2 regions of the Kitasatospora sp. McL0602 genome follow, and region 1 is predicted to be linked to the other one. Evidence: predicted binding sites of a transcription regulator. Region 1 holds the regulator's gene; the other holds the start of a gene.
The links. The regulator HrcA, encoded in region 1, represses chaperone genes, less so after heat shock. The targets are predictions, from matches to a motif close to TTNGCACTCNGNNNNNCNGAGTGCNAA.
Positions count from the first base shown of each region.

Region 1 (3,204 bases):
CGCCTCGGCCGCCGCCGCGCAGATGCGTGATGCCCCGGCCGTGCAGCGGGATCGACTGCCCGGACTGCGTGCCGGGGCGGATGTCGACCTCCTCCAGACCGTCCAGGGTCTGCAGCGGCACCTGGGTGCCGAGCGAGGCGGCCGTCATCGGGATGGTGACCGTGCAGTGCAGGTCGTCGCCGCGCCGCTGGAAGGTCGCGTGGGTGGTCTCGGCGATCTCGACGTAGAGGTCACCGGGCGGGCCGCCGCCGGGGCCGACCTCGCCCTCACCGGCCAGCTGGATGCGGGTGCCGTTGTCGACACCGGCGGGGATCTTGACGGTGAGCGTGCGGCGGGCCCGGACGCGGCCGTCGCCGGCGCACTCGGGGCACGGGGTCGGCACGACAGTGCCGAAGCCCTGGCACTGCGGGCAGGGCCGGGAGGTCATCACGTTGCCGAGGAACGACCGGGTGACCTGGGAGACCTCGCCCTTGCCGCGACACATGTCACAGGTCTGCGCCGAGGTGCCGGGGGCGGCACCCTCACCGGAGCAGGTGGTGCAGGTCACGGCGGTGTCGACCTGGAGCTCCTTGGTGGTGCCGAACGCGGCCTCCTCCAGGGTGATCTCCAGTCGGATCATCGCGTCCTGCCCGCGGCGGGTGCGCGAGCGCGGCCCGCGCTGGCCGGAGGCCGCGCCGAAGAAGGCGTCCATGATGTCGGAGAAGCCGAAGCCCGCCGCACCGGCGCCGAAGCCGCCCGCGCCACCGCCGCCGCCCGGCGACAACGGGTCGCCACCGAGGTCGTAGACCTGGCGCTTGCCCGGGTCGGAGAGCACCTCGTAGGCGGCGTTGATCTCCTTGAACCGCTCCTGCGTCTTCGGGTCCGGGTTGACGTCCGGGTGCAGTTCACGGGCAAGGCGCCGGAACGCCTTCTTGATCTCGTCCTGCCCCGCATCCCGTCGGACGCCGAGTACCGCGTAGTAGTCCGTGGCCACCAAATGCTCCGCTTGTTCCGCCTCTAGAAGTGCTGCGACGAGTCCGCGAGGCGATGGCCCCGCGGCTTACTGCTCAGGATTCGGCCAGGATCTGACCCACGTACCGTGCGACCGCACGGACCGCCCCCATTGTGCCGGGGTAGTCCATCCGGGTCGGGCCGATCACACCCAGCTTTGCCACGCTCTCGTCGCCCGAACCGTAACCGACGGAGACGACGGAGGTGGAATTGAGCCCCTCGTACTCGTTCTCCCGGCCGATCCGGACGGTCATCCCGGCGTCCGCCGTCTCGCCCAGCAGGCGGAGCAGGACGACCTGCTCCTCCAGGGCCTCCAGGACGGGCTGGATGGTGAGCGGGAAATCGTGCCCGAACCGTGTCAGGTTCGCCGTGCCGGCGAGCATGATCCGCTCTTCGTTCTGCTCGGCGAGGGTCTCGAAGAAGGTCGCCAGCACCGTGGTGACGGTCGGCCGGTCGGCCGCCTCGAATGCGGCCGGGAGGTCCTCCAGCAGACCGGGCACGTCGGGCAGCCGCTGACCGCCCGCACGCGCGTTCAGCCGGGCCCGCAGCTCCGCGAGGACGGTCTCACCGACCGTGCCGGGGCAGTCGACCATCCGCTGCTCGACCCGGCCGGTGTTGGTGATCAGGACGAGCATCACCTTGGCGGGGGCCAGCGCGACCAGCTCGACGTGCCGGACGGTGGAGCGGGAGAGCGAGGGGTACTGGACGACCGCGACCTGTCTGGTCAGCTGCGCGAGCAGCCGGACCGTCCGGGCGACGGTGTCGTCCAGGTCGACCGCGCCGTCGAGGAAGTGCCGGATGGCGCGCCGCTCGGGCGCGCTCATCGGCTTGACCTCGGCCAGCCGGTCGACGAAGAGCCGGTAGCCCTTGTCGGTGGGGATGCGGCCCGCGCTGGTGTGCGGCTGGTGGATGTAGCCGTCCTCCTCCAGCGCCGCCATGTCGTTGCGCACCGTCGCCGGGGAGACCCCGAGGCTGTGCCGCTCGACCAGGGCCTTGGAGCCTACGGGCTCCTCGGTGCCGACGTAGTCCTGGACGATGGCGCGCAGCACGGCGAGCTTGCGGTCGTCCAACGGACGGAGGTCACGGCGGGTGTCGAGCTGCCGCGCGTCGGACTTGCGTTCGTCGGGCCTGCGCTCGCTGAATCGCTCGTTGACTCGTTCGTTGTGCACGGCACGCACCTCCGTCTTCGTCCGTTGTGCTGGTAGCTGACGGGCCCTTTGGCACTCTGAAAGGCAGAGTGCCAGAACCGTACCTGCCAGTGTAAGGCCCCCTCACGGCGGCAGGAACGGCCCGCTTGAGTGATCCTCGTCCGATTCCGGGCCGGATCTCCCGCGCGGGGGCGGTGCCTGCGCGGCCGTCGGGTGGCAGCATCGAAGACGGAACGTGATACCGGGCATTGGGATCGAAGGAGCCGTGATGTCGCCGTCACCCCAGCACTCCCGCTTCGCACCCGACCGAGGGCTGACCGGTCGGATGATCACCACGATGTTCCTGATCGGGTTGCTCTACGTCGGCTTCACCGGGGTGCTGATCGTCCTGCTGCGCGGGGCGTGGCCGCTGATCGTGCTGATCTCGGGCGGGCTCTTCGTCGCCCAGTTCTGGTTCAGCGACAAGATCACCGAACGGGCGATGGGTGCCCGCGCGGTCACCCCCGAGCAGTACCCGCAGCTGCACGGCACCATCGACCGGCTCTGTGCGCTGGCCGACATGCCCAAGCCCCGCGTCGCCGTCGCGGACAACGACATGCCGAACGCCTTCGCCACCGGCCGCAACCCGCAGAACGCCGTGGTCTGCGTCACCACCGGCCTGCTCCGCCGCCTGGAGCCGGAGGAGCTGGAGGGCGTCCTCGCGCACGAGCTCTCGCACGTCGCCCACCGGGACGTCGCGGTGATGACGATCGCCGGCTTCCTCGGTGTGCTGGCGGGCATGATGACCCGGATCGCCCTCTACGGCGGCTTCATGGGCGGCAACCGGAACAACAACAACGACAGCAACGCGGCGATCGCGATGCTGGTCATCCCGCTGGTCAGCATGGTCGTGTACGCGATCAGCTTCCTGCTCACCCGGCTGCTCTCGCGCTACCGCGAGCTCGCCGCCGACCGCGCCGCCGCCCAGCTCACCGGCAGGCCCAGCGCGCTGGCCTCGGCGCTCACCAAGGTCACCGGCCAGATCGCCGCCATCCCCAGCAAGGACCTGCGCTCGTCGCAGGCGTAC
Region 1 covers NZ_CP197246.1:5,276,570-5,279,773, reverse strand. Annotated here, with positions in the region: gene dnaJ (molecular chaperone DnaJ) at 1-973, opposite strand, end outside; gene hrcA (heat-inducible transcriptional repressor HrcA) at 1,047-2,060, opposite strand; gene htpX (zinc metalloprotease HtpX) at 2,407-3,204, shown strand, end outside.

Region 2 (3,204 bases), 2.2 Mb from region 1:
CGACGACACCGGCAAGCTGCGCCGCTTCGTGAACGTCTACGTCAACGACGACGACGTGCGTTTCGCCGAGGGCCTGGAGACGGCCGTCGCGGACGGCGCGAGCGTCTCCGTCATCCCGGCCGTCGCGGGCGGCTGCTGACCGCCCCGCACGCAACCGCGGCATTGCACGGACCCGAGCCGCCGGTGGAATTCGGAACGCATTGTTCCGTTTCTTCCGGCGGCTTCGGCATGCCCGGGGAATTCCCGTCCCGGCGGGGGAGTAGAGTGCGGCTCTGGTCGGCGTACTCCCCTCCGCCGCCTGCGGGGTATTCCCTCCCGCACTCCTTTGCGCACTCCTTCGCGGCGGCCCGTCCCGGTGGCCCGTCCATGCCTGCGCCCGACGCCTCCGACCGGCTGGTCGCATACGCAAGGCTCGTCCGGCCGCTGAGACGTCCGTCCGGTAGTACGGACCGGAAGATGTCAGGCTGACGTCAGAAATCTTTCGGCGCTTTGCGCCATTCGTCCCGCTATGCCCGGTGTGAATTGCTGTCGTCTGCCGCTTTCATCCCGGGATATCCGTCCTGTGCCCCGGTGAATTCCGCAAGGTTGGGCCTGTTGCAGAGGGCGTCTGTCCGGATACATTCAGCCGCGGTCGACGCATTCGCCCGCTGATCAGCCGCCCCCAGGGCGGCGTCAGCGGCCGCTTGCGGCGTGCAGGGCTGCGTCCAGGGGGGGTTCCCTCGGGCGTGCCTACCAGACCTGGACCCGCATCCCTGCGGGTTCGTGAAGGGCCAGCACAGTACAAGGGGAGTTCGGAATGGCTCAGGGCACCGTCAAGTGGTTCAACGCGGAGAAGGGCTACGGCTTCATCGCGGTCGACGGTGGTGCGGACGTGTTCGTCCACTACAGCGCGATCCAGATGGACGGCTACCGCACCCTCGAGGAGGGCCAGCGGGTCGAGTTCGAGATCTCCCAGGGACAGAAGGGCCCGCAGGCGGACATGGTCCGTGCGCCCGCGGTCTGACCTTTCCGCCCCTGCGGGGCCTCGGCTCGGTCACGAGCTGGTGCTCAACAGCTTCACCCGGCAGGCCCGTACGACACCCGTCGTACGGGCCTGCCGCCGTCTCCGCCGCCGTCGCCTGCGACATCGGCGCGGCTCGGCCGATTGGGCTTGCACTCGATACCCGAGAGTGCTAATCATTGGCGTTAGCACTCACAGCATGAGAGTGACAACGGACCGGGTCGGTGAGGCCCCCGGGAGCGGTTGGGGACATGACCCCCGCACACCAGGGCCGTCCGTCGCGGGCACCTCTGGTCCGAGCAGTCGACCGTGTCCTGGAGGACCACTTCCGATGGCCAAGATCATCGCTTTTGACGAGGAAGCTCGCCGCGGACTCGAGCGTGGCATGAACCAGCTTGCCGACGCCGTCAAGGTGACGCTGGGCCCCAAGGGCCGCAACGTCGTCCTTGAGAAGAAGTGGGGCGCCCCCACGATCACGAACGACGGCGTCTCCATCGCCAAGGAGATCGAGCTCGAGGACCCGTACGAGAAGATCGGTGCGGAGCTCGTCAAGGAGGTCGCCAAGAAGACGGACGACGTCGCTGGCGACGGCACCACCACCGCCACCGTGCTCGCCCAGGCGCTCGTCCGCGAGGGTCTGCGCAACGTCGCCGCCGGCGCCAACCCGATGGCCCTGAAGCGCGGCATCGAGAAGGCCGTCAAGGCCGTCTCCGACGAGCTGCTCGCCCAGGCCAAGGAGGTGGAGACCAAGGAGCAGATCGCTGCCACCGCCTCCATCTCGGCCGCCGACACCCAGATCGGCGAGCTCATCGCCGAGGCGATGGACAAGGTCGGCAAGGAAGGCGTCATCACCGTCGAGGAGAGCAACACCTTCGGTCTCGAGCTCGAGCTCACCGAGGGCATGCGCTTCGACAAGGGCTACATCTCCGCCTACTTCGCCACCGACCTGGAGCGTATGGAGACCTCGTTCGAGGACCCGTACATCCTGATCGCCAACTCCAAGATCGGCTCGGTCAAGGACCTGCTGCCGCTGCTGGAGAAGGTCATGCAGAGCGGCAAGCCGCTCGTCATCATCGCCGAGGACGTCGAGGGCGAGGCCCTGTCGACCCTGGTCGTGAACAAGATCCGTGGCACCTTCAAGTCCGTCGCCGTCAAGGCCCCGGGCTTCGGTGACCGCCGCAAGGCCATGCTCGGCGACATCGCCATCCTCACCGGTGGCACCGTCATCTCCGAGGAGGTCGGCCTCAAGCTGGAGAACGCCGGCGTCGACCTGCTGGGCACCGCCCGCAAGGTCGTCATCACCAAGGACGAGACGACCATCGTCGACGGTGGCGGCGACAGCGAGCAGGTCGCGGGCCGCGTGAACCAGATCCGCGCCGAGATCGAGAACAGCGACTCGGACTACGACCGCGAGAAGCTCCAGGAGCGCCTGGCGAAGCTCGCCGGTGGCGTCGCCGTCATCAAGGCGGGCGCGGCCACCGAGGTCGAGCTCAAGGAGCGCAAGCACCGCATCGAGGACGCCGTCCGCAACGCGAAGGCCGCCGTCGAGGAGGGCATCGTCGCCGGTGGTGGCGTCGCGCTGCTGCAGGCTTCGGTCGCGTTCGACAAGCTGGAGCTCGAGGGCGACGAGGCCACCGGTGCCAACATCGTCCGCGTCGCGCTGGAGGCCCCGATCAAGCAGATCGCGGTCAACGCCGGCCTCGAGGGCGGTGTCGTGGTGGAGAAGGTCCGCAACCTCCCCTACGGCCACGGCCTGAACGCCGCGACCAACGAGTACGTCGACCTCATCGCCGCGGGCATCATCGACCCGGCGAAGGTCACCCGCTCGGCGCTGCAGAACGCCGCCTCCATCGCGGCGCTCTTCCTCACCACCGAGGCCGTCATCGCCGACAAGCCCGAGAAGGCCGGCGCCGCTGCCGGCGGCGGCATGCCGGGCGGTGACATGGACTTCTGATCCTCCTGAGGATCGGCAAGTTCTGATCGTTCGCGAGGGCGGTCTCCCCACCAGGGGAGGCCGCCCTCGCGGCGTTCCTGTGTCCGTCACCCGTTCGTGGGACGCTGAGTTCATGGAGGGTCTCGGCGCTTCGGAGCGCGACTACGGTGACGACGAGCAGCGTCATGCGGGAGAGAGGGGGTCGGGGGTGACCGCGATGGCTGTGGAGTCGGGCCGCGAGTGGGCCTACCTGCTGGACACCTGGCGGGGC
Region 2 covers NZ_CP197246.1:3,075,361-3,078,564, reverse strand. Annotated here, with positions in the region: gene ACR68M_RS13850 (ubiquitin-like small modifier protein 1) at 1-139, shown strand, start outside; gene ACR68M_RS13845 (cold-shock protein) at 797-1,003, shown strand; gene groL (chaperonin GroEL) at 1,332-2,954, shown strand; gene ACR68M_RS13835 (Uma2 family endonuclease) at 3,142-3,204, shown strand, end outside.
Region 2: the regulator HrcA is predicted to act here: its motif matches at 1,150-1,176, upstream of groL (chaperonin GroEL).